3 regions of the Actinoplanes sichuanensis genome follow, and region 1 is predicted to be linked to each of the others. Evidence: riboswitches for the same ligand, from Rfam matches in the RefSeq annotation. Region 1 holds a riboswitch; each other region holds the start of a gene.
The links. A riboswitch is a leader RNA that binds a small molecule or an ion and turns the genes downstream of it on or off. The one in region 1 is predicted to bind ZMP and ZTP.
Positions count from the first base shown of each region.

Region 2: linked by a shared signal. The riboswitch ahead of Q0Z83_RS50415 (bifunctional 5,10-methylenetetrahydrofolate dehydrogenase/5,10-methenyltetrahydrofolate cyclohydrolase) and the one ahead of Q0Z83_RS14105 (metallophosphoesterase family protein) in region 1 are both predicted to bind ZMP and ZTP.
Region 3: linked by a shared signal. The riboswitch ahead of Q0Z83_RS41455 (glycine hydroxymethyltransferase) and the one ahead of Q0Z83_RS14105 (metallophosphoesterase family protein) in region 1 are both predicted to bind ZMP and ZTP.

Region 1 is NZ_AP028461.1:3,135,600-3,142,717, reverse strand. Features, by position in the region: gene Q0Z83_RS14125 (DUF2332 domain-containing protein) at 1-362, shown strand, start outside; gene Q0Z83_RS14120 (hypothetical protein) at 335-916, opposite strand; gene Q0Z83_RS14115 (NUDIX hydrolase) at 970-1,452, shown strand; gene Q0Z83_RS14110 (hypothetical protein) at 1,449-1,640, shown strand; ZMP/ZTP riboswitch at 1,735-1,811, shown strand; gene Q0Z83_RS14105 (metallophosphoesterase family protein) at 1,835-2,701, shown strand; gene Q0Z83_RS14100 (MFS transporter) at 2,759-4,186, opposite strand; gene Q0Z83_RS14095 (TetR family transcriptional regulator) at 4,271-4,927, shown strand; gene Q0Z83_RS14090 (phosphotransferase enzyme family protein) at 4,924-5,733, shown strand; gene Q0Z83_RS14085 (suppressor of fused domain protein) at 5,728-6,288, opposite strand; gene Q0Z83_RS14080 (M50 family metallopeptidase) at 6,404-7,118, shown strand, end outside.
Region 2 is NZ_AP028461.1:10,953,310-10,960,427, forward strand. Features, by position in the region: gene Q0Z83_RS50405 (APC family permease) at 1-127, shown strand, start outside; gene Q0Z83_RS50410 (class I SAM-dependent RNA methyltransferase) at 124-1,470, shown strand; gene Q0Z83_RS50415 (bifunctional 5,10-methylenetetrahydrofolate dehydrogenase/5,10-methenyltetrahydrofolate cyclohydrolase) at 1,763-2,623, opposite strand; ZMP/ZTP riboswitch at 2,637-2,719, opposite strand; gene dxs (1-deoxy-D-xylulose-5-phosphate synthase) at 2,863-4,773, shown strand; gene Q0Z83_RS50425 (outer membrane protein assembly factor BamB family protein) at 4,815-6,131, shown strand; gene Q0Z83_RS50430 (outer membrane protein assembly factor BamB family protein) at 6,151-7,118, shown strand, end outside.
Region 3 is NZ_AP028461.1:9,019,867-9,026,984, forward strand. Features, by position in the region: gene Q0Z83_RS41435 (ATP-binding cassette domain-containing protein) at 1-227, opposite strand, end outside; gene Q0Z83_RS41440 (ABC transporter permease) at 283-1,293, opposite strand; gene Q0Z83_RS41445 (sugar ABC transporter substrate-binding protein) at 1,295-2,317, opposite strand; gene Q0Z83_RS41450 (metallophosphoesterase family protein) at 2,552-3,058, shown strand; gene Q0Z83_RS41455 (glycine hydroxymethyltransferase) at 3,167-4,591, opposite strand; ZMP/ZTP riboswitch at 4,612-4,701, opposite strand; gene Q0Z83_RS41460 (STM3941 family protein) at 4,750-5,274, opposite strand; rRNA gene rrf (5S ribosomal RNA) at 5,368-5,484, opposite strand; rRNA gene Q0Z83_RS41470 (23S ribosomal RNA) at 5,593-7,118, opposite strand, start outside.

The sequences.
Region 1 (7,118 bases):
ATCGCCGGGCGCGATTGACGACGGCCGCTGCGATCGCCGCCGCCGATCCGCCGCACCTGATCCGTGGCGATCTGGTCGACGACCTGCCGGCCCTGGTGGCGCAGGCGCCGGCCGGGGCGACCCTGGTGATCTTCCATACGTCGGTGCTGTACCAGGTCCCGGACGATCGTCGGCAGGCGTTCGAGGAGCTGGTCCAGACACTGCCCGGGCACCGGATCTCGGTCGAGGCGCCGGGTGTGGTGCCGTTCGGGGATCTGCCGCCGGCCCCGGACGACACGCTGCACAATGTGGTCGCCCTGGACGGGGTGCCGCTGGCCTGGGCCCGCGGGCACGGTCAGGCGATGTCCTGGTTCGCGGGCTGACGGTGCCGGTCGATCCAGCGGCGCACCTCGGCGGCGGATTGCGCAACGGTTCGGCCGGTGGTGTCGATGACCGGAACCGACCAGCTGTCCGGAAGCGTCCAGCGCATCTGGTCCCATGCGCCGTTCATGATCGCTTCCGGTCGGTGCGAGGGGTCGGCGGCATGGCCGCGTTGCCATTGCGCCCAACCGATGAACCTCTCGGTGGCCCTGGCGTCCCACCGGCCGGGGTCACGTCGGGTGAGGCGCTGCCGTCGCACCTCGTCGTCGACGTCGAGCAGGCAGGCGGCGATGCCGTCCAGGGCCGGCGCGGACGGGCAGGCGAGCACCTCGCCGAGCGGCGACTGGCCGGTGAGCAGCATGTCGAGGCCGTCGTCCTGGTAGCGCAGCGCGCGCCGGATCCAAGCCTCCAGACTGCGTTGGCGCCACACGAGGTCCGCATCGGACGGCACGCCGATCTCGTCGAAGTCGTGCCACACCAGGCCGTCGATCGGTCCGCAGGCACGGACCGTGGTCGTCTTTCCCGAACAACTCGATCCGGAGATCGTCAACAGCATCGGAGACCTCCATGGAGCAGGTGAGCAGTCGCGTCGTCTATCAGAATCCGTGGATGACGGTACGGGAGGACGAGGTCCGTCGGCCGGACGGCAGTCCGGGGATCTACGGGGTGGTCGAGAAGCCGGATTTCGCGCTGGTGCTGCCCCGGTGGGAGCGCGGGTTCTGGTTGGTGGAGCAGTTCCGGTATCCGGTCGGGCGGCGGGCCTGGGAGTTTCCGCAGGGCAGTTGGGGTGCCGGGGCCGGAGGGGAGCAGGCCGCGCTGGCCCGGCGGGAACTCGCCGAGGAGACCGGGCTGCGGGCCGAGGCGATGGTCCATCTCGGACATCTCTTCGAGGCGTACGGGTACTGCACGCAGGGCTTCGACGTCTACCTGGCGACCGGGCTGGCCGAAGGGGAACCCGATCGGGAGGCGAGCGAGCAGGACATGATCCATCGGGCGTTCACCGACGACGAGGTGACCGCGATGATCCGGCGCGGGGAGATCGTCGACGCCCCCTCACTGGCCGCCCTCACCCTGTACCGTCTCGCCGGGTGAAAAAGGTAGAACGACGCGCCGACACCGCCCGCATCGCCGGCACCATGGCGATCGTCACCGGGCTGTTGATCACCCTGGTCGGCCTGGCCACCGACGCCACCCCCGCGAAGGGGTATTTCTTCGCCGGGATGCTCGTGGTGATCGGCTCCGGGTTACGGCTGGAGGCCGCGATCAGCCGCCGCCAGTGACCGGCGGCCGCAGCAGCCGGATCGCACGGCGCGCGAGCCGGTCGCGCGGGACCTCATCCGGACCGGGCGGACCAGACGGCGCGGCGGCGGTAGCCTGGTCGCACACGACTGGCGCGGGTGGGACACCACCGGGGAGTGACGTCAAGGGCATCGACCGCCTGGGTGCTCGTCCGACACCGGATGAGGAGCTGCCCATGGCCACCCACCGCATTCTGCATCTGTCCGACCCGCACGTGACCGGGTCCGGTTTCGACGAGGACGGGGTCGACGCGGCCGGGGCGCTCGACCGGATCCTGCATGACGCGCGGTTCGTGCCCGACCTCGACCTGGTGCTGGTCACCGGGGACATCGCCGACGACGGCTCGGCCGAGGGATGTGCCGCCGTGTTGCGGCGGGTCGGCGCGTTCGCCCGGGAGCGCGGGATCCCGCACGTCTACACGACGGGTAACCATGACGCCCGGGAGCCGTTCGCGAAAGTGTTCGGCAGTGCCCATCTCGGGCCGGACGGGGCGGATCTCGGGTCGCCGGGTCCGCAGCGGGCGGCCGTCAGTGCGGTGTCCGGGCTGCGGATCATCACGCTGGACAGTCTGGTCCCCGGTTCGGTGCACGGGTTCGTCGACGAGGAGCAGCTGGCCTGGCTGGGTGGGCTGTTGGAGCGACCGGCACCGGCCGGTTCGGTCGTGGCCCTGCACCATCCGCCGATCGTCACCGGCGCGTCGCCGTCGATGGCGCGGGTGAATCTGCAGAACGGCGAGCGGCTGGCCGAGGTGCTGGCCGGCAGTGATGTGCGGGCGGTGCTGTGCGGTCACTACCACTCGCAGTTGTCCGGGTTCCTGAGCGGGATCCCGGTGTGGGTGACCCCGGGTGTGGTCACCCGGATCGATCTGACCGCGCCGCCGCATCTGGTGCGCGGGGTGCTCGGCGCGGGCGCGACGGTCGTGGACCTGGGCGGGCCGTTCTCGCCGGTGTTCCACACGTTGCACGCGCGCGATCCGCGTGCGGGTGAGCAGGTCTACCTGGTCGACACCGGGTCGGGGCGGGACGTGAGCGCCGAGGAGTAGACCGCGGGCACCGCGGCGACCGCCGGTGATGGCCGGTGGTCGCCGCGGTGGCGGTGGTCAGGCGCGGGCACGGCGGGCGGCCCAGGTGACCAGGGCGGCGCAGACGGCGGTCAGGACCAGCGTCGCGGTGGTGACGGCGTTCTCGAAGGCGTGGGCGGAGGCCGTACCGCTGGTGAGGTCGGCGAGGGAGCCGGTGAGGGCGGCGGCCACGATGGTGCCGGTGACGGCCATGCCGATGCTGGCGGCGACCTCCTGGCTGGTGTCGCTGAGGGCGGCGCCGGTGGAGGTCTGGTCCTCGGGCAGGCCGCGCATGACGGTGACACCCGCGATGGTGGCGACGACGCGCATGCCGGCGGCGGTGAGCGCGAGGGCGACCGCGATCCAGGCGTAGTCGTAGCGGCCGAGGAGGGCGTAGACGAGCAGGCCGGTGATCACGGCGGCGGCGCCGATGCGGGCGGCGCGCTGGGTGCCCAGTCTGGTGACGATCTTCTCGACGAACGGGCCGATCGCGAGCATCACGATGACCTGCGGGAGGTTGCCGAGGGCGGCCTGGGCGGGGGTCCAGCCCCAGACGAGCTGCAGTTGCAGGGAGACGCTGAAGGCGATGACGGCCATGCCGAGGCCCATGGCCGCCTCGTAGGCGAGGCTGGCCGAGACGGCGGGCCGCTTGATCAGGGCGAAGTCGAACAGCGGGTGGGCGGTGCGGCGTTCGTGGACGACGAAGACGATCGCGGCGGTGAGGGCGCCGAGGCCGGCCAGCCACGGGGTGGCGTTGCTCCAGCCCTCTTCGACGGCGAGGGTGGCGGTCCACAGGGCCAGGACGATGGTGACGGTGCCGAGCAGGGCGCCGGGCAGGTCGAGCGGCGAGGTGTTGCGCTGGGCCGGGTCGTCGGCCGGGATGCCGCCGCGGATGCAGAGGATGGCGAGTACGGCGATCGGCACGTTCATGACGAGCAGCGTCTGCCAGGGCAGCACCTGCAGGACGAGACCGCCGACGGTGGGGCCGAGGGCGAGGCCGACGAGGCCGACGGTGGTGATCAGTGAGGTGGCCCGCATCAGCAGGTTCTCGGCGTCGAAGAGGCGGAAGCAGAGGGCCATGGTGCCGGGGGCGGTCATGGCGGCGGTGATGCCGATGACGGCGCGGACCGCGATCAGTTGGCCGGGCGTGTGCACGACCAGGACGGCGAGGTTGGCCAGGGCGAACAGGACGAGGCCGAGGAGCATCATCCGGCGGGTGCCGAACCGGTCGGCGATGGCGCCGAAGGCCATCATCAGGCCGCCGAACAGCAGGGAGTAGCCGGAGGTGATCCACTGCAGGTCGGTGGCGGAGGCGTGCAGTTCGCGGGCGATGGTCGGCAGGGCGACGTTGAGGACGGAGTTGTCGAGCATCTCGACGAGGAAGACGACGGACAGGCCGAGGATGGCCGGCCAGACGGCTCGCAGGGATCCGGCGGCGGCCGGCTTCTCCAGGGTGATCGCACTCATATGCGGACCTTTCTCGAATTTCACTGGAACGTCGTTCCAGAAACTAAGAGTGGAACGTCGTTCCAGGCGTGTCAAGATGGTCGTATGGCTACCAGGACCGCTCACGACGCCCTCTCCCGAGACCGCATCGTCGACACCGCGATCGAGATGCTCGACGCCGGCGGTGAGAGCGGACTGACCTTCCGTGCGCTCTCCACCAGGCTGAAGACGGGGGCGGGGGCGATCTACTGGCACGTGGCGAACAAGGACGAACTGCTCGCCGCGGCCACCGGTGCGGTCCTCGCCGACGTGCTCCGGGGTGACGAAGCCGACACCACCCCGCAGGACGCGATCCGGGCCATCGCGCTCGGCATGTTCGACGCGATCGACGGCCATCCGTGGATCGGCGGGCAGCTGGCCGGGCTGGCGTCCCGCTCGGCGTCGCTGCGGATCATCGAGCGGATCGGCCAGCAGGTGCAGGCCATGGGGATGCCCGCCGGTCAGCGGTTCTTCGCGGCGTCCGCGCTGTACAGCTTCATCCTCGGGGTGGCCGGGCAGAACGCGGCGAACGCCCGGGCCCGGGAGCACGGCACGAGCCGGGCCGAGACGCTCGGGGCCGAGGCGCAGCTGTGGGCGAACCTGGACGCGGCCGAGTTCCCGTTCCTACGCGGGGTCGCCGCCCAGCTCGGCGACCACGACGATCGTGAGCAGTTCCTGGCCGGCATCGACCTCATCCTGGCCGGCATCGGCATCGCCCGGTGACCCCGTTCGCCAGGTGGGGGCTGGTCGATCCGCGGGCGCTGACCGACCGGGTCAACGGCACCTGGGCCGCCGAACGCGACGGCCGACCGGTGATCGTCAAGTTCTTCACCGAGCAGGACTGGCGCTATCCGCTCCGGGTGGCCGCCGCGCTGCGGGCGCTGGGCTGGCCCACCCCCGAGCCGATCGAGGCGCCTCTGGTCGTACCGGAGGGGGCATGGGTGATGTTCGAAAGGCTGCCCGGGGTGCCGAGGGATCGGGGGCCGGACGAGCAGCGGGCCCGGGGGCGGTTGCTGGCCGAGCTCCATGCGGCCGCCGCGGAAACCGGCATCACCGATCAGCGCGGTGGCTTCGCGACGCCCGCCGAGGTGGTCGCGGATCCGGAGCTGGAGCACTGGCTGCGGACGTACGAGGCGGCGCGGCCCGAGGAGGGCGGCATTCTGCGGCGCTGCCGGGACGCGGCGGTGAGCTGGTTCGACGCGCATCCCGCGCCGGACGCGCCGCGCGGCGTCATCCACGGCGACTTCGCACCCTGGAACCTGCTGTACGACGACGGCCGGCTGACCGGGCTGATCGACTTCGAGGCGTCGCACCACACGTTCCAGGTGGCCGACTTCGTGCTGTCCTGGCGCGGCTACCAGGACGAGGTGCTGCGCGGCTACCAGGAGGTGCGGCCGCTGTCGGAGCTGGAGCGGGAGATGATCCGACCGGTCTACCGGGCGTGGATGTTCCTCGGTCTCAAGAAGCGGCCGGCCACCGGTCGGCCACCCGACCTGACCTGGCAGCTCACCCACATCGGGCGGTTATGACCAGAGGTCGCGCTGGGTGAGCAGGGCCTCGGCGAAGGCCAGCGGGGACATCAGGCGGCCGCGCTCGCGCTCGGCGTCGGTGATCGGGACGACGTTGAGGATGCGGACCGCTCCCTCGCTGGTGCGCACGTAGTCGAGCGCCTCCGGGGACAGCGGGCCGGACAGGAACACCGAACGGCGGCCCGGGAAGGCCGGGAACTCGTCACCCAGGCCGATCATGTGACCCCAGTCGAGCTGGTCGCCGGTGAGGAACGGGTGTACGGCGAGATTAGCCAGCCGTACCGCCACGGCATGCTCTTCGGCACGCTGCAACCGGCCGCGCCGGGCCAGGCGCAGCTCGGCCCGGCCTCCCCCACCGGGTCCCGGAGCCGACGGCATCGGCTGCGCGGCCATGCCGATGGTCGCGAAGGTGGTCAGATCCATCGACCGGTAGACGAATACGTCGAGGCGGGGCAGCGGACCATACGGGTCTTCGAAGAGGAAGCCCTCGTCCTCCTCACCGTCACGGTCACGGTAGGTGAGGAACACATCGCGGAGAATCGCGGGTGCAGGCATGTCGGTCTCCGCTCCAAGCTCAGGAACAAGTTACAGGTGGGCGGGCGCCCATGATCATCCCTTCGCTCCGGCGGGGCGATACTACGCGGCCGTTCCGGCGTACGATCGCCGCGTGCTGGCATACGTCATCGGTATCACGCTGTTCGTCGCCGGGTTGTGTCTGTCCCTCGCGCTGCACGAGGCGGGTCACCTGCTGTCGGCCCGTGCCTTCGGGATGCGGGTGCGACGGTTCTTCGTGGGCCGCGGCCCGACGGTGTTCTCGTTCCGGGTGAAACATGCGGACGGCGACACCGAGTACGGTCTGAAGGCCCTGCCGATCGGCGGATTCTGTGACATCGCGGGCATGACCACGCTCGACGATCTCACTCCGGACGAGCGCCCCCGCGCGATGTGGCGCCACCCGGCGTGGAAACGCACCGTGGTGATGGCGTCCGGCGCGTTCACCCACGTGCTGCTGGCCATGGCGATCCTCTACGGCATGGCGGTCAGCATGGGCCTGCCCAACCTGAACCCGGTCGCCGAGCCGATCGTCGCGGCCACCACCTGCCCGGCCGGCACGTGCCCGGCCGCCGACGCCGGCATCCGTCCGGGTGACCGGATCACCGCGGTCGGCGCGACCGCCACCCCACTCTGGCCGGACGTGATCACCGCCGTGCAGCGGGCGAAGGGCCCGACGGCGGTGACCGTGCTGCGCGACGGCCGGTCGCTGACGGTGACCGTGGCGGTGGCGCGGGTGACCCGGGACGGTGCCGAGGTCGGGATGATCGGGGCGACCGCGCGGACGCCCGCCGCCTACCTGACCTACGGCCCGGTGGACGCGGCCGGCGCCA
Region 2 (7,118 bases), 4.3 Mb from region 1:
GCCGTGGCAGCTGCGGTCCAGCCAGGACCGCAACCTCGACCGGATGGACCGGGTGCTCAGCCAGGCGCCCGCCCGCGGCCCCCGCGCCCAGGGCGGCCTCGAATCCGAGGACGGTGACCGGTCGTGAGCGTCGCCCCTTCGTCCGCCGGCGCTTCCGCCACTTCCGACACCGAGGATCTCGTCGAGGGTGACCGGGTCGAGGTCGTCGTGGGCGCGCCCGCGCACGGCGGCCACTGCGTCGCCCGGATCGGCGGCCCGCACGGCCGGGTCGTCTTCGTCAGGCACGCGCTGCCCGGCGAACGCGTCACCGCCGAGATCACCGAGATCCATCGCGGCTACCTCCGGGCCGACGCGGTGGAGATCCACGAGGCCTCGCCGGATCGGGTCACCCCACCCTGCCCGCACGCCCGGCCCGGCGGCTGCGGCGGCTGCGACCTCCAACACGCCTCCGGCGAGGCACAGCTGCGGTGGAAGACCGAGGTGGTCCGGGAACAGCTGGTCCGGCTGGCCGGCCTCGACCCCGATCATCTGGTACGGGTGGAAGCACTGCCGCCACCGCTGGACCGTCCCGGTGACGACCCGGGGCAACTGCTCGGATGGCGCAGCCGGATCCGGTACGCGATCGACGCCGCCGGCCGCCCCGGGCTGCTTCAGCACCGGTCGCACCAGGTGGTGCCGATCGACCGCTGCCGGATCGCGCACCCCGCCATCCAGGCGCTCGACGTGCTCGCCAACGACTGGCCCAATGTCGACGCGCTGCAGGCGGTCGCGTCCACCGGCGGCGACGTCGCGGTCCTCGGCCGCCCGTCCGGATCGGCCGGCCCGGCACCCGACGACGACCTCACCGATGCCCCCGAGGGCGGCCCGCTGTTTCGGCTCTCCGGCCCGCCCGAGGTGATCGAACTCGCCGCCGGCCGCGCGTGGCGGATCCCGCCGCAGGGGTTCTGGCAGGTCCACCCGTCGGCCGCGGACACACTGGTCAACGCCGTGCTGGAGATGCTCCGGCCGGCCGCCGGAGAGATCGCTTGGGACCTCTACGGCGGCGCCGGTCTGTTCGCCGCCGCCGTGGCCGAACGCACCGGCGGCCGGGTCACCGTCGTCGAATCGTCCCCGACCGGGGTGGCCGCGGCCCGGGCCAACCTCGCCGGGCTGATCGGCTCCGACGGCCGCCCGCAGGCCGAGATCGTCGAGGCGCGGGTCGACGTGGCGCTGGCCCGGCGACGGGTGACCGGCCCGGTCGATCTGGTCGTGCTCGACCCGCCCCGGTCCGGCGCCGGTGCCCGGGTGGTCCGGGCGCTGGCCGCGGCCCGCCCACGGGCGATCGCCTATGTGGCGTGCGATCCGGCGGCCCTGGCCCGCGACCTGAAGACGTTCGTGTCGCTGGGCTGGCGCCTGGAGAAGCTACGGGCGTTCGACTGCTTCCCGATGACCCAGCACATCGAATGCGTGGCCCACCTGGTCCCGGCCTGACGTCCAGCGGCCGGTCTCCCGGCCGGCATTCAGACCTGTCCCCGCAGTTGGGACGTCCCGGCCGGTGCTCAGGGCTGGCACCGCGCCGCGGTGACAGCCTGAGGATCAGCTGCTGGGGTGAGCCGGCGCCGAGAGGCCTCGGAGCCGGGTGGGGCGGTGACAGCCCGGTCGGCCGGTCGGTGACGGGCGGATCAGCCCGGCGGGCGCGTTTCGGCCCGGAAGGGGCAGCCACCTCGCGTAGCGCGGGCGGGGCGGGGTGGCTGCGGTTGAGGGCGGCCCACGGCGTACCGAATCAGGGGTTGGCCCTTTCGGCGGCGGCCACCGCGTTGCGGAAGAGCATCGCGACCGTCGTCGGGCCCACGCCACCGACCCGTGGGGTGATGGCTCCGGCCACCTCGGCGCACGACTCCTCGACGTCCGGCAGCAGGCGGCGGCCCTCGTAGCGGACGCCGGCACCGATCACCACCGAGCCGGGCTTGACGTGTTCCGGCTTGACGATGCCGGGGACGCCGACGGCGGCGATCAGGATGTCGGCGCGCTGGGCGTAACGCGGCCAGTCCTTGACGCCGGTGTGCACGACGGTGACCGCGGCGTTGGCGGTCGGCCGTTTCTGGGCGAGGAGCATGGCGAGCGGGCGGCCGAGGGTGGCGCCCCGGCCGAGGATGACCACCTCGCGGCCGGAGACCTCGACGCCGTGGAAGGCGAGCAGCGCCTCGATGCCGGCCGGGGTGCAGGGCAGCGGGCCGGGCAGGCCGACGGCGAGGCGGCCCATGTTGAGCGGGTGCATACCGTCGACGTCCTTGTCGGGGTCGAGGGTCTGCAGGGCCGCGTCGTAGTCCAGGTGGGCCGGGATCGGGTACTGGATGAGGACGCCGTGCACGTCGGAGTCGTCGTTGTAGGCGGAGATGACCTTGAGTAGGTCGGCCTGGGTGACGTCGCCGCTGAGGTGCTCGTGCGGGGACTCGAAGCCGAGCTCGGCGGCCTGCTTCTGCTTGATCCGGATGTAGCCCGCGGAGGCGTCGTCGTCACCGACCAGGATGGTGGCGAGGCTGGGCCGGATCCCGCGGTCCTTCAGCTTGGCGACCCGGGCCTTGACGTCGTCGAGGACCGCCTCGGCGACCGGAGCGCCGGGCAGGAGACGAGCAGTGGACATGTGTGACTCCTCAGCCGGGAGCCCAGGCGGTCGACTCCGCGTGACGAGCTCCCCGATGGTTCGACCATCCCTGTGCCGCCAGTCGCTGCGTGCCCTCCAGGATGCCGGACGGCTTCGCCCGCTGCCCACCCGGGGTGTGGCCGTACACCGGTCGGGGGAGGTCGCGATTGTGTGGAGGAATGGTGACGGTCCGTTCGCTCAAGTCGCGTCCGGGCGGCACACGGATAGACTCTTCCCCCATGAGCGACTCCCCCTCGACCCCGGCCGGCCTGCTGACCAGCATCACCAATCCGGGTGATCTGAAGCGACTGACCGCGGAGCAGCTGACCCTGCTCGCGGCCGAGATCCGTGACTTCCTCGTCGCCAAGGTGTCGCGGACCGGGGGCCACCTCGGTCCCAACCTGGGTGTGGTCGAGATGACCCTGGCCATGCACCGGGTCTTCGACTCCCCGCGCGACAAGATCCTCTTCGACACCGGCCACCAGTCGTATGTCCACAAGATCGTGACCGGCCGGCAGGACGGCTTCGATCTGCTCCGCCAGCGTGGTGGCCTCACCGGCTACCCGAGCCAGGCGGAGAGCGAGCACGACCTGATCGAGAATTCGCACGCCTCCACCGCCCTGTCCTACGCCGACGGTCTGGCCAAGGCGTTCGCACTGCGCGGTGAGGACCGTCACGTGGTCGCGGTCGTCGGTGACGGCGCGCTGACCGGTGGCATGTGCTGGGAGGCGCTCAACAACATCGCGGCCACGCGCAACCGTCTGGTGATCGTGGTCAACGACAACGGTCGCTCGTATGCGCCGACCATCGGCGGTCTCGCCGACCACCTGTCCACGCTGCGCCTCAACCCGGGTTACGAGAAGGTGCTCGACCTGGTCAAGGACGCGCTGGGCCAGACCCCGGTGGTGGGCAAGCCGGTCTTCGAGGTGCTGCACGCGGTCAAGAAGGGCATCAAGGACGCGGTCAGCCCGCAGCCGATGTTCGAGGACCTCGGCCTGAAATACATCGGGCCGGTGGACGGTCACGACCAGCAGGCCATGGAGTCGGCGCTGCGGCGGGCCAAGGGCTTCAACGCGCCCGTCATCGTGCACGCGGTGACCCGCAAGGGCTACGGCTACCGGCCGGCCGAGCAGGACGAGGCGGACTGCCTGCACGGCCCGGGCGCGTTCGACCCGCAGACCGGCGCGCTGACCGCCAAGCCGTCGCTGAAGTGGACCGCGGTCTTCGCCGACGAGCTGGTCCGGATCGCCGACGAGCGGCTGGACGTGGTGGGCATCACGGCCGCGATGGCCGAGCCGACCGGCATCGCCGAGCTGGCCAAGAAGTATCCGGAGCGCACCTACGACGTGGGCATCGCCGAGCAGCACGCCGCGACGTCGGCGGCCGGTCTCGCGATGGGCGGCCTGCACCCGGTGGTCGCGGTCTACGCCACCTTCCTGAACCGGGCTTTCGACCAGGTCCTGCTGGACGTGGCGATGCACAACCTGCCGGTGACCTTCGTGCTGGACCGGGCCGGGATCACCGGGCCGGACGGGCCGAGTCACTACGGCATGTGGGACATGAGCGTCTTCGGTGTGGTGCCGGGGCTGCGGATCGCCGCGCCGCGTGACTCGGCGACGCTGCGTGAGGAGTTGCGCGAGGCGGTCGCGGTCGAGGACGGGCCGACGATCGTGCGCTTCCCGACCGGCGCGGTCGCGCCGGACACCCCGGCGATCCGCCGGGTCGGCCAGGTGGACGTGCTCCGCGAGGGCGAAACCCAGGACATCCTGCTGGTCGCGGTGGGTTCGTTCGTCGGCCTCGCCCTGGAGGCGGCGGAGAAGATCACCGAGCAGGGGTACGGGGTGACCGTCGTCGACCCCCGCTGGGTCCGTCCGGTGCCGATCGAGCTGACCGGCCTGGCCGCCCAGCACTGGGCGGTCGTGACGCTGGAGGACGGGGTGCGGGCCGGCGGTGTCGGCGACGCGGTGGCGAGCGCCCTGCGGGACGCGGGTGTGTCCACGCCGCTGCGTGACTTCGGCGTGCCGGTGGGCTTCCACCCGCACGGCACCCGCGCCGAGATCCTCGCCTCGCTCGGCCTCACCTCGCAGGATGTGGCCCGCGAGGTGGTCGGGTTCGTGTCCCGTCTCGCGGAGCCTGACATCCGGGTCTGAGCCACTGGGCAACTTCGTTACTCAAAAGTTACCGTTGGCGGATGGGTGCGGACACCGTCAGCGGGCCGATGGTCATCGACCTCGGCTACGACCGGGGTGAGCCGATCACGTACGACCGGCCGGGACGGCGCGCGATGCCGTCCTGGCTGGTGCCGGCCGTGGTCGCGGCGATGGTCCTCTTCTCGCTCACCGCGTCCGGGCCGCCGCCGCCCCCGCTGTTGGATGCGCTGACCCGGGTCGAGATCGGCTCCGGTGACCCGTACCTGGTGACCGGCACCGGCCAACTGGTGGTCCAGTCGGTCGGTGTGCTCGCCTCCTACGATCTGGAGTCCGGCGACCTGCAGTGGCGGGTCGACCAGAAGGTCCCGGTCTACCGGCTGCGATCGGGTGACGGGCTCCTGCTGCTGCGCCCGTGGGGCGCCGGCAGCACCGAGCCGGGCACCACCGCGGTCGCCCTGGCGACCGGCGACCAGCGATGGCACAACACCCGCAGCGTGGTCGGCTTCGAGGGCACCGGGCTGGTGTTCTCGGTCGACGGCGTGCGCAGCCAGTCGTCCGGCACCGGCCGCCGGGTGGAGGGGGCCGTCGAGGCGCTCGACCGGGACACCGGGCGGCCCCGTTGGCGGGTCGAGGTGCCGTCGACCGCGGTCCTGCTGGCCGTGCCGGGCCCGGCCGGCGAGACGGCCCGGATGCTGGTGGTCCGCGACGACCTGCTCGCCCAGCTGTACGACGGGCGGACCGGCGTCCTGCTCGCCCAGCGGCCGGTGCCGGCCGCCAACTACGACCCGGACAACCCGCTGGTGGCCGGGGGAGTGATCCTGCTGCGGCACCCGGGGCCCTCCGGCATCGAGGTGTCCGCCTTCGACCCGGCCACACTGCGGCCGCTGTGGACCGCGCCGGCCGGCACCACCCGCGAGGTGCAGGCGTGTGGCCCGCTCGCCTGCCTGATCGGCCTGGACGGGGTGCGGGCCATCGACCCGGCCACCGGCGACCCGCGCTGGCACCGGCCCGGCTGGCGGTCGATCGAGACGATCGGGCGACGGTTGATCGCCTACGCGGACGGCCCGAAGTCACCGACCGCGCTGGTCGACCCGTCGACCGGCCGGGTGCTCGTCGATCTGACCGGCTGGCGGCCGCTCGGCGGGGCCACCGCCGACGGGGACGTGCTGGTCACCCGGGAGATCGGGGCGGATCCGCGTACCATGGTCGCGGTCGCGGCCCCGCGCCTGTCCCGGCCGCGGGTGCTCGCCGAGTTGCCGGCCGGCACCGGGGAGTGCCAGTCCGCCCCGGAGCGACTGATCTGCCGGTCGATGTACGGCGAACTGGTCGTCTGGGCCTATCGGGCCGAGCCGGCGTGATCCTCAGGAAGGTTGTGGCGTGGCGCTGATCGAGCTGGATCTGGACGCCCCGCCCGATCGGATCGCCGGACGCCGTACCCCGCCCCCGTGGCGTTACCGCCACCTCGGCCTGGTCGTGGCGGTGCTCCTGGTGCTGGCCGCGGCCGGCGCGGCCCCGGCCGGTGGCACCTTCTGGCGTCCGCTCGGCCTGATCCCGGCCCCGCCCGGCGCCGAGTCCACGATCCAGATCGCCGGTGGCCGGGTGTTCACCATCGTGCTCGCCGGGCAGAGCCGCACCCTCACCGCGTGGGATCCGCAGCCGTCTCCGCACCGGCTGTGGAGTGCCGAGGTGCCGATCAGCGCCACCTTCGACCCGGCGAAGGGTGTGTTCGGCCCGATCCGGGTGCAGCGGATCGGCGGGCTGCTGCTGGTCGGCGCCGGGCTGTCCAGCACGGTCCTGGACCCGGACACCGGGGCGATCCGGTGGACCACCCCGAACCGGATCACCCCGGTGCCCGACGGCCTGGCCGTTCTCACCGACCGGATCTTCCGGCCCGGCACCCTCTACGACCAGGAGTCCGGCGATCCCGGGATGCTCTACTTCTCGGCCGACGGCCGGCCGCACGTGGAGCCGCCGGTCCGGACCGAGGTGCGCGGCCTCGACCTGGCCACCGGCGAGGTGCTGTGGACCGCCACGCCCGGCGGTTCGGTGACCGCCGAGGCGGCCCGCGGTGCCGGCCCGCCCGCGGTCCTGATCACCTCCTCCGACCGGTTGAGCCTGCGCGATGCCCGGACCGGCGCGGTGCTGCGCGAGACCGAGCTGCCCGAGGAGGCCGGTTCCGGTCCGGGCACCAGCGACGTGCTCGACGACGTGGCACTGATCGGCTATCCGGAGGCCGGGCTCCAAGTGGGGTACGACGTACGGACCCTGGACCGGCTCTGGACCCGTGACCTGCACACCGAGGGGGAGCCGGACAACTGTGCGGGCCTGCTCTGCACCGGCGGCGA
Region 3 (7,118 bases), 5.9 Mb from region 1:
TCCATCGGATTACGGAAGTGCACCGGCCGCCCGTCCAGCAGGATCTCGCCGCTGTCCGGGACCAGCGCCCCGGACAGCGCCTTGATCAGGCTGGACTTGCCCGCCCCGTTGTCACCGATCACCGCGAGGATCTCGCCCGGGAGCAACTCGAGGTCACTTCCGTCGATCGCGACCACCCGGCCGTACCGCTTGGTCAGGCCTTTTGCTTGAAGAACCGGAGTCGTCACGCTGCGCCCCCCTGGTCGTGCCCTCCCGGCCCGTGCTCCGCTGCGGTGCAGTCGGTCATGACCGCACCTTCCTGATCCACTGATCGAGCGAGACCGCGATCAGCACCAACAGGCCGATCGCGAAGCCCTGCCAGACCACCTCGACGCCGGCCAGTTGCAGGCCGTTGCGGAAGACCCCGACGATCAGCGCCCCGATCAGCGTGCCGATCACCCCGCCGCGACCACCGAACAGGCTGGTGCCGCCGAGCACGACCGCGGTGATCGAGTCGAGGTTGTATTCGGTGCCGACGTTCGGGCTGGCCGAGGCGAGCCGCCCGATCAGGATCCAGCCGGCCACCGCATAGAGCAGTCCGGCCGTGGTGTAGACCGAGAACAGCACCCGCCCGGTCCGGATGCCGGCGAGCCGGGCCGCCTCCACGTCGTCACCTGTCGCGTAGACGTGCTTGCCCCAGGCCGTCCAGCTCAGCGCGTAGGCGAAGAACCCGAACAGGAGCAGCATGATGATCGACCCGTAGCTGAGCCGGAAGTCCCCGATCGGGATCGCCTCACCGGTCCACGTCATCAGGCCCGGCATGTCCGCGCCGCGGACCGTCTCGCTGTTGCTGACCACCGAGTTCAGCGAGAAGAAGATGGTCAGCGTGCCGAGCGTGACGATGAACGGCGGCAGTTTGATCCGGGTCACCAGAAATCCGTTGATCGCACCCATCGCCGTGCCGCAGGCGAACCCGAGCAGCAGCGCGAGCGGCGCCGGCACCCCCGCGTCGGTCGCGAAGAGCGCCATCAGGATCGACGAGAACACCGCGATCGCCCCGGCCGACAGGTCGATGCCGGCGGTCAGGATGATCAGGGTCTGCCCGAGCGCCAGCGTCGCGATCACGGTGACCTGCAGCAGCACCAGCGACAGGTTCGCGGCCGAGAAGAACCGGGCGTTGACGATCGAGAACGCCACGATCGCCACGACCAGCACGGCGAGCGGCCCGAGGACCGGGTTGCCGTGCAGTAGGTGTTGCAGTCGCAGCCCGAACGAGTCGTGCCGCCGTACCTCGAAATCAGCGGTGGCGGTCATCTCACCCCCAGCAGTTCTGTTTGCCCCACGCGGAGTCCTTCGCCTCCACGCCGGCCTGCGGTTGGTCGGTGATCAGTTGCACGCCGGTGTCGACGAAGTCCTTGCCGGCGGTGTTCTGTGGTTTCACACCGGTCTTGGCGTACTCCGCGATGGCGGCGACGCCGAGCTCGGCCATCTTGATCGGGAACTGCATCGACGTCGCGCCGATCACCCCGCCGGCGACGTTGTCGACACCGGGACAACCACCGTCGACCGAGACGATGGTGACCTCACGCTCCCGCCCGGCCGCCTTCAGCGCCTGGTAGGCCCCGGCCGCCGCGGGCTCGTTGATGGTGTAGACCAGGTTGATCGACGGGTCCTTCTGGAGCAGGTTCTCCATGGCGGTCCGCCCGCCCTCTTCGTTGCCGTCAGTGACGTCGTGCCCGGCGATCCGCGGGTCACTCTCATCCCCGATCCGCCCCTTGTCGGCGACGTCGATGCCAAAACCTTCAAGAAAACCCTGATCACGTTGTACGTCCACAGACACCTGATTGGCGTTGAGGTCGAGCATCGCGATCCGGGCGTCCTTACCCTCGGTGGCGAACTTCGCCTTCGCCCACTGCCCGATCAGACGCCCGGCCTCGTAGTTGTCGGTGGCGAACGTGGCGTCCGCGGCCTCGGCCGGCTCGACCGGCGTGTCCAGTGCGATGACCAGCATCCCGGCCTCGTGTGCCCGGTCGATCGCGGGCACGATCGCCTTCGAGTCGTTCGGGGTGATCATGAAGCCCACGGCACCGAACGAGATCAGGTTCTCGATCGCCAACACCTGTGCCTCGTTGTCGCCGTCCACCTTCCCGGCGAAAGTCTGCAGGTCGACCCCGGCGGTGGCGGCCGCACTCTGCGCGCCCACCTTCATGGTCACGAAGAAGGGATTGGTGTCGGTCTTGGTGATCAGCCCGACCACGGGCTCACCGGTGCCGCGATTGCACGCGGCACCGGCGAAAACCAGTAGCAGACCACTCGCGGCCACGACGAACCTGCGCATTCCCCCTCCAAGACATCGAGGAAGACCGTTGCCTTGGAGTAGACGCTCAGGTCAGCGGGCTGTCAACCGGAGGTCACGGAAAGTTGCCGGCGTAGGACAGAACGGTCGCCGTCCCGCCCGTGCTGTTGACGACGTGATCTCGACGGATCCCGATGACCACTCGTTCGAACCGGTTCCGGCAGGGCACGAAGGAACACCCAGGAGCCGCCTGAACGGGCAATTAGGATGGAAAGCATGCGGCTCGTTCTGCTCAGCGACACGCACTTACCGAAACGTGCCCGCGACCTCCCCGCCGAACTGTGGTCGGCGATCGACCGGGCCGACGTGGTCATCCATGCCGGCGACTGGGTCGACGGCAGCCTGCTCGACCGGCTCGAGACACGCGCCGCCCGCCTGATCGGCTGCTACGGCAACAACGACGGTCCGGAGTTGCGGGCCCGACTCCCGGAGATAGCCCGAGCCGACCTCGACGGTGTCCGCCTAGCGGTGATCCACGAAACCGGCCCGGCGGCCGGCCGCGAGAAACGCTGCGCGGCCAGGTTCCCCGACACTGACGTGCTCGTCTTCGGCCACTCGCACATCCCGTGGGACACCACCGCCCCGACCGGCCTGCGCCTGCTCAACCCCGGTTCACCCACCGACCGCCGGCGCCAGCCCGACCACACATACATGACCGCGGACATCACCGCCGGAGCCCTCCACGAGGTAATCGTCCACCGGCTCCCACCCCGCACCCCCTGACTTCACCGTTCAGTCAAGGCGGCCCAGAAACCGAAAACCCCCGGCCGGCCTCCAGGGCTGTCTCGCGGCTACCGAGACAGCCCTGAAGACCAGCCGAGGGCGGGTGGGTCAGGCCAACGAGACGGACGGGTAGAGCGGGAACGGCGACAGCAGCTCGGTGGCCTGCTTGCTGATCCGGTCGGCGAGCGACGGGTCCAGGTTGAACTTCGCCTTCGAACCCTCGGCCGGCGAGGTGGCCGCGAGCACGGTGTGGATCAGGTCGGCGATCTGGTCCATCTCGGCGACGCCGAGGCCGCGGCTGGTCAGGGCCGGAGTCCCGACCCGGATGCCGGAGGTGTACCAGGCGCCGTTCGGGTCGTTCGGGATCGCGTTACGGTTCGTCACGATGCCGCTGTCGAGCAGGGCCTGCTCGGCCTGGCGGCCGGTGATCCCGAACGGGTGCACGTCGAGCAGCACCAGGTGGTTGTCGGTGCCGCCGGAGACCAGCTGCACACCACGCTTCAGCAGGCCCTCGGCCAGCGCCTGGCTGTTCGTCACGATCTGCTGGGCGTAGGTCGAGAACTCCGGCCGACGGGCCTCGGCGAACGCGATCGCCTTCGCCGCCATCACGTGCGGCAGCGGGCCACCGAGCACCATCGGACAGCCGCGGTCGACCTGGGAGGCGAGCTCCGGCTGGCAGAAGACGGCGCCACCGCGCGGGCCACGCAGGCTCTTGTGGGTCGTGGTGGTGACGATGTGCGCGTGCGGGATCGGGTTGTAGTCGCCGGTGAACACGCCGCCCGCGACCAGGCCGGCGAAGTGCGCCATGTCGACCATGAAGGTCGCGCCCACCTCGTCGGCGATCTCGCGCATCTTCGCGAAGTTCACTTTCCGGGGGTACGCCGAATAGCCACCCACGATCACCGCGGGCTTGAACTCCTTGGCACTCTCCAGGAGGGCCGCGTAGTCGATCTGACCGGTCGCCGGGTCCACCCCGTAGCTGCGCTGGTCGAACATCTTGCCGGAGATGTTCGGGCGGAAGCCGTGGGTCAGGTGCCCACCGGCGTCCAGCGACATGCCGAGCAGACGCTGGTTGCCGAACGCCTGCCGCAGCTCGGCCCACTCGGCGTCGGTGAGGTCGTTGATCTGCCGCCTCTCGAACTTCTTGAGATACGGCACCTCGACCCGGTCGGCGAGGATGGCCCAGTAGGCGACCAGGTTCGCGTCGATCCCGGAGTGCGGCTGGACGTACGCGTAAGGCGCACCGAACAGAGCCTTGGCATGCTCGGCCGCGACCGACTCGACGATGTCGACGTTCTGGCAGCCGGCGTAGAACCGGCGGCCGACGGTGCCCTCCGCATACTTGTCGGAGAGCCAGTTACCCATGGCGAGCAGAACCGCCGGGGAAGCGTAGTTCTCACTCGCGATCAGCTTCAGCGACTCGCGCTGGTCGGTCAGCTCCTGCGCGATCGCGTCGGCGATGCGCGGCTCGACGGAACGGACCACGTCGAGGGCGGAGCGGAAAGCGATGGACTCGGCGTTCAACTCAGGCATGGGACCTCCCTATCACGTAGCGAAGAGGCCCAGGCGCACGGCATACGTCATGTCGACGGAGCCGCTCCACGATGGTCAACCATCCGAACGCGCCAGTCACGGCCCACCCTCAGCATACCGGCGCCCGACCGGGCGCCCGCACCCCATTGCGATGCTGCTCACCGCCGGTCTTCATGCCAGGCGGGGCCGGACGTCGCCTCCTGCCAGTACTTGACGATGGCCTGCTGCAATTCGTCGACGGACACCATCAGCCCGCCCACGGCGATATTGACGCCAAGGAACCCGATCTGCCGGTTGACCTGCTGCAGCATCCGTTTGCCGCCGGTCAGATACTGCTTCTCAAAACCCTCGTCGATCAACACCACGACAAACCACTGCCGCTGTACGACCAACTGTTCCACCCCGCGTACCACGTGCCACGGAATGACCTGCGAAGACAGGCGAACGTCACGCACTCCCTCGGTGGACACCTCGACGACCGGGTCACGCCGGAACAACTGCTGTCCCACCCGCACCGCCCCGAACCCGAAGAACAGCACCCCGAAGGCACCGATCACGAAGAGGACCACGTTGAAGGATGGACCGGGCCGGCTCGCCCAAGCCATGAATGCACTGGCGGCGATCAGGGCGAACGCGGCCACCAGAAGGCCGGCGGTCTTCGGCAAAGACCGGTACACGAGCACGGTTCTCTCCATCGACGTAGGTGCGAAGCACTCTAGTGGATGGAGACAAAGAAAAGGCCCACCCGTTTCCGGGTGGGCCTTTCCATACGATGAGTCCGGCGGCGTCCTACTCTCCCACACCCTCCCGAGTGCAGTACCATCGGCGCTGGAGGGCTTAGCTACCGGGTTCGGAATGTAACCGGGCGTTTCCCCTCCGCTATGACCACCGAAACAGCCATCAGCTTCACGTACAACCAGCAACCTTCAGACTCTCTCAAGCCTCAGGGTGGTCGTTCGTTTGCTGTGAATCACACAGTGGACGCAAGCGCAATGTATAGGGTGGTTAAGCCCTCGGCCTATTAGTACCGGTCAACTCAACACGTTACCGTGCTTACATCTCCGGCCTATCAACCCAATAGTCTATTGGGAGCCTTACCCACTCAAGGTGGTGGGATACCTCATCTCGAAGCGAGCTTCCCGCTTAGATGCTTTCAGCGGTTATCCCTTCCGAACGTAGCCAACCAGCCATGCTCCTGGCGGAACAACTGGCACACCAGAGGTTCGTCCGTCCCGGTCCTCTCGTACTAGGGACAGCCCTTCTCAAGTATCCAACGCGCACGGCGGATAGGGACCGAACTGTCTCACGACGTTCTAAACCCAGCTCGCGTACCGCTTTAATGGGCGAACAGCCCAACCCTTGGGACCTGCTACAGCCCCAGGATGCGACGAGCCGACATCGAGGTGCCAAACCATCCCGTCGATATGGACTCTTGGGGAAGATCAGCCTGTTATCCCCGGGGTACCTTTTATCCGTTGAGCGACACCGCTTCCACACGCAAGTGCCGGATCACTAGTCCCGACTTTCGTCCCTGCTCGACCCGTCAGTCTCACAGTCAAGCTCCCTTGTGCACTTACACTCAACACCTGATTGCCAACCAGGCTGAGGGAACCTTTGGGCGCCTCCGTTACCCTTTAGGAGGCAACCGCCCCAGTTAAACTACCCACCAGACACTGTCCCTCGACCCGATCAGGGCCGCAAGTTAGATACCCAAACCCAACAGAGTGGTATTTCAACAATGCCTCCACCCGAACTGGCGTCCGAGCTTCACCGGCTCCCACCTATCCTACACAATTAAATTCGGATACCAATGTCAAGCTATAGTAAAGGTCCCGGGGTCTTTCCGTCCTGCCGCGCGTAACGAGCATCTTTACTCGTACTGCAATTTCGCCGGGCCTGTGGTTGAGACAGTGGGGAAGTCGTTACGCCATTCGTGCAGGTCGGAACTTACCCGACAAGGAATTTCGCTACCTTAGGATGGTTATAGTTACCACCGCCGTTTACTGGCGCTTAAGTTCTCCGCTTCGCCCCGAAGAGCTAACAGGTCCCCTTAACGTTCCAGCACCGGGCAGGCGTCAGTCCATATACATCGTCTTACGACTTGGCATGGACCTGTGTTTTTAGTAAACAGTCGCTTCCCCCTGCTCTCTGCGGCCATACCACGCTCCACCCGCAAGGGGCTTCACGCGTCCGGCCCCCCTTCTCCCTAAGTTACGGGGGCAATTTGCCGAGTTCCTTAACCACAGTTCACCCGTCGCCTCGGTATTCTCTACCTGACCACCTGTGTCGGTTTCGGGTACGGGCCGCTCGAAACATCGCTAGAGGCTTTTCTCGGCAGCATAGGATCAATGACTTCACCAGAACGGCTCGGCATCACGTCTCAGCCTACATGCACCGCGGATTTGCCTACGGCACGGCCTACACGCTTACCCCGGCACAACCACCGGCCGGGATCATCTACCTTCCTGCGTCACCCCATCGCTAAACTACTACCACCCAAGGTCCTAGACTCCACCGACTCAGACCG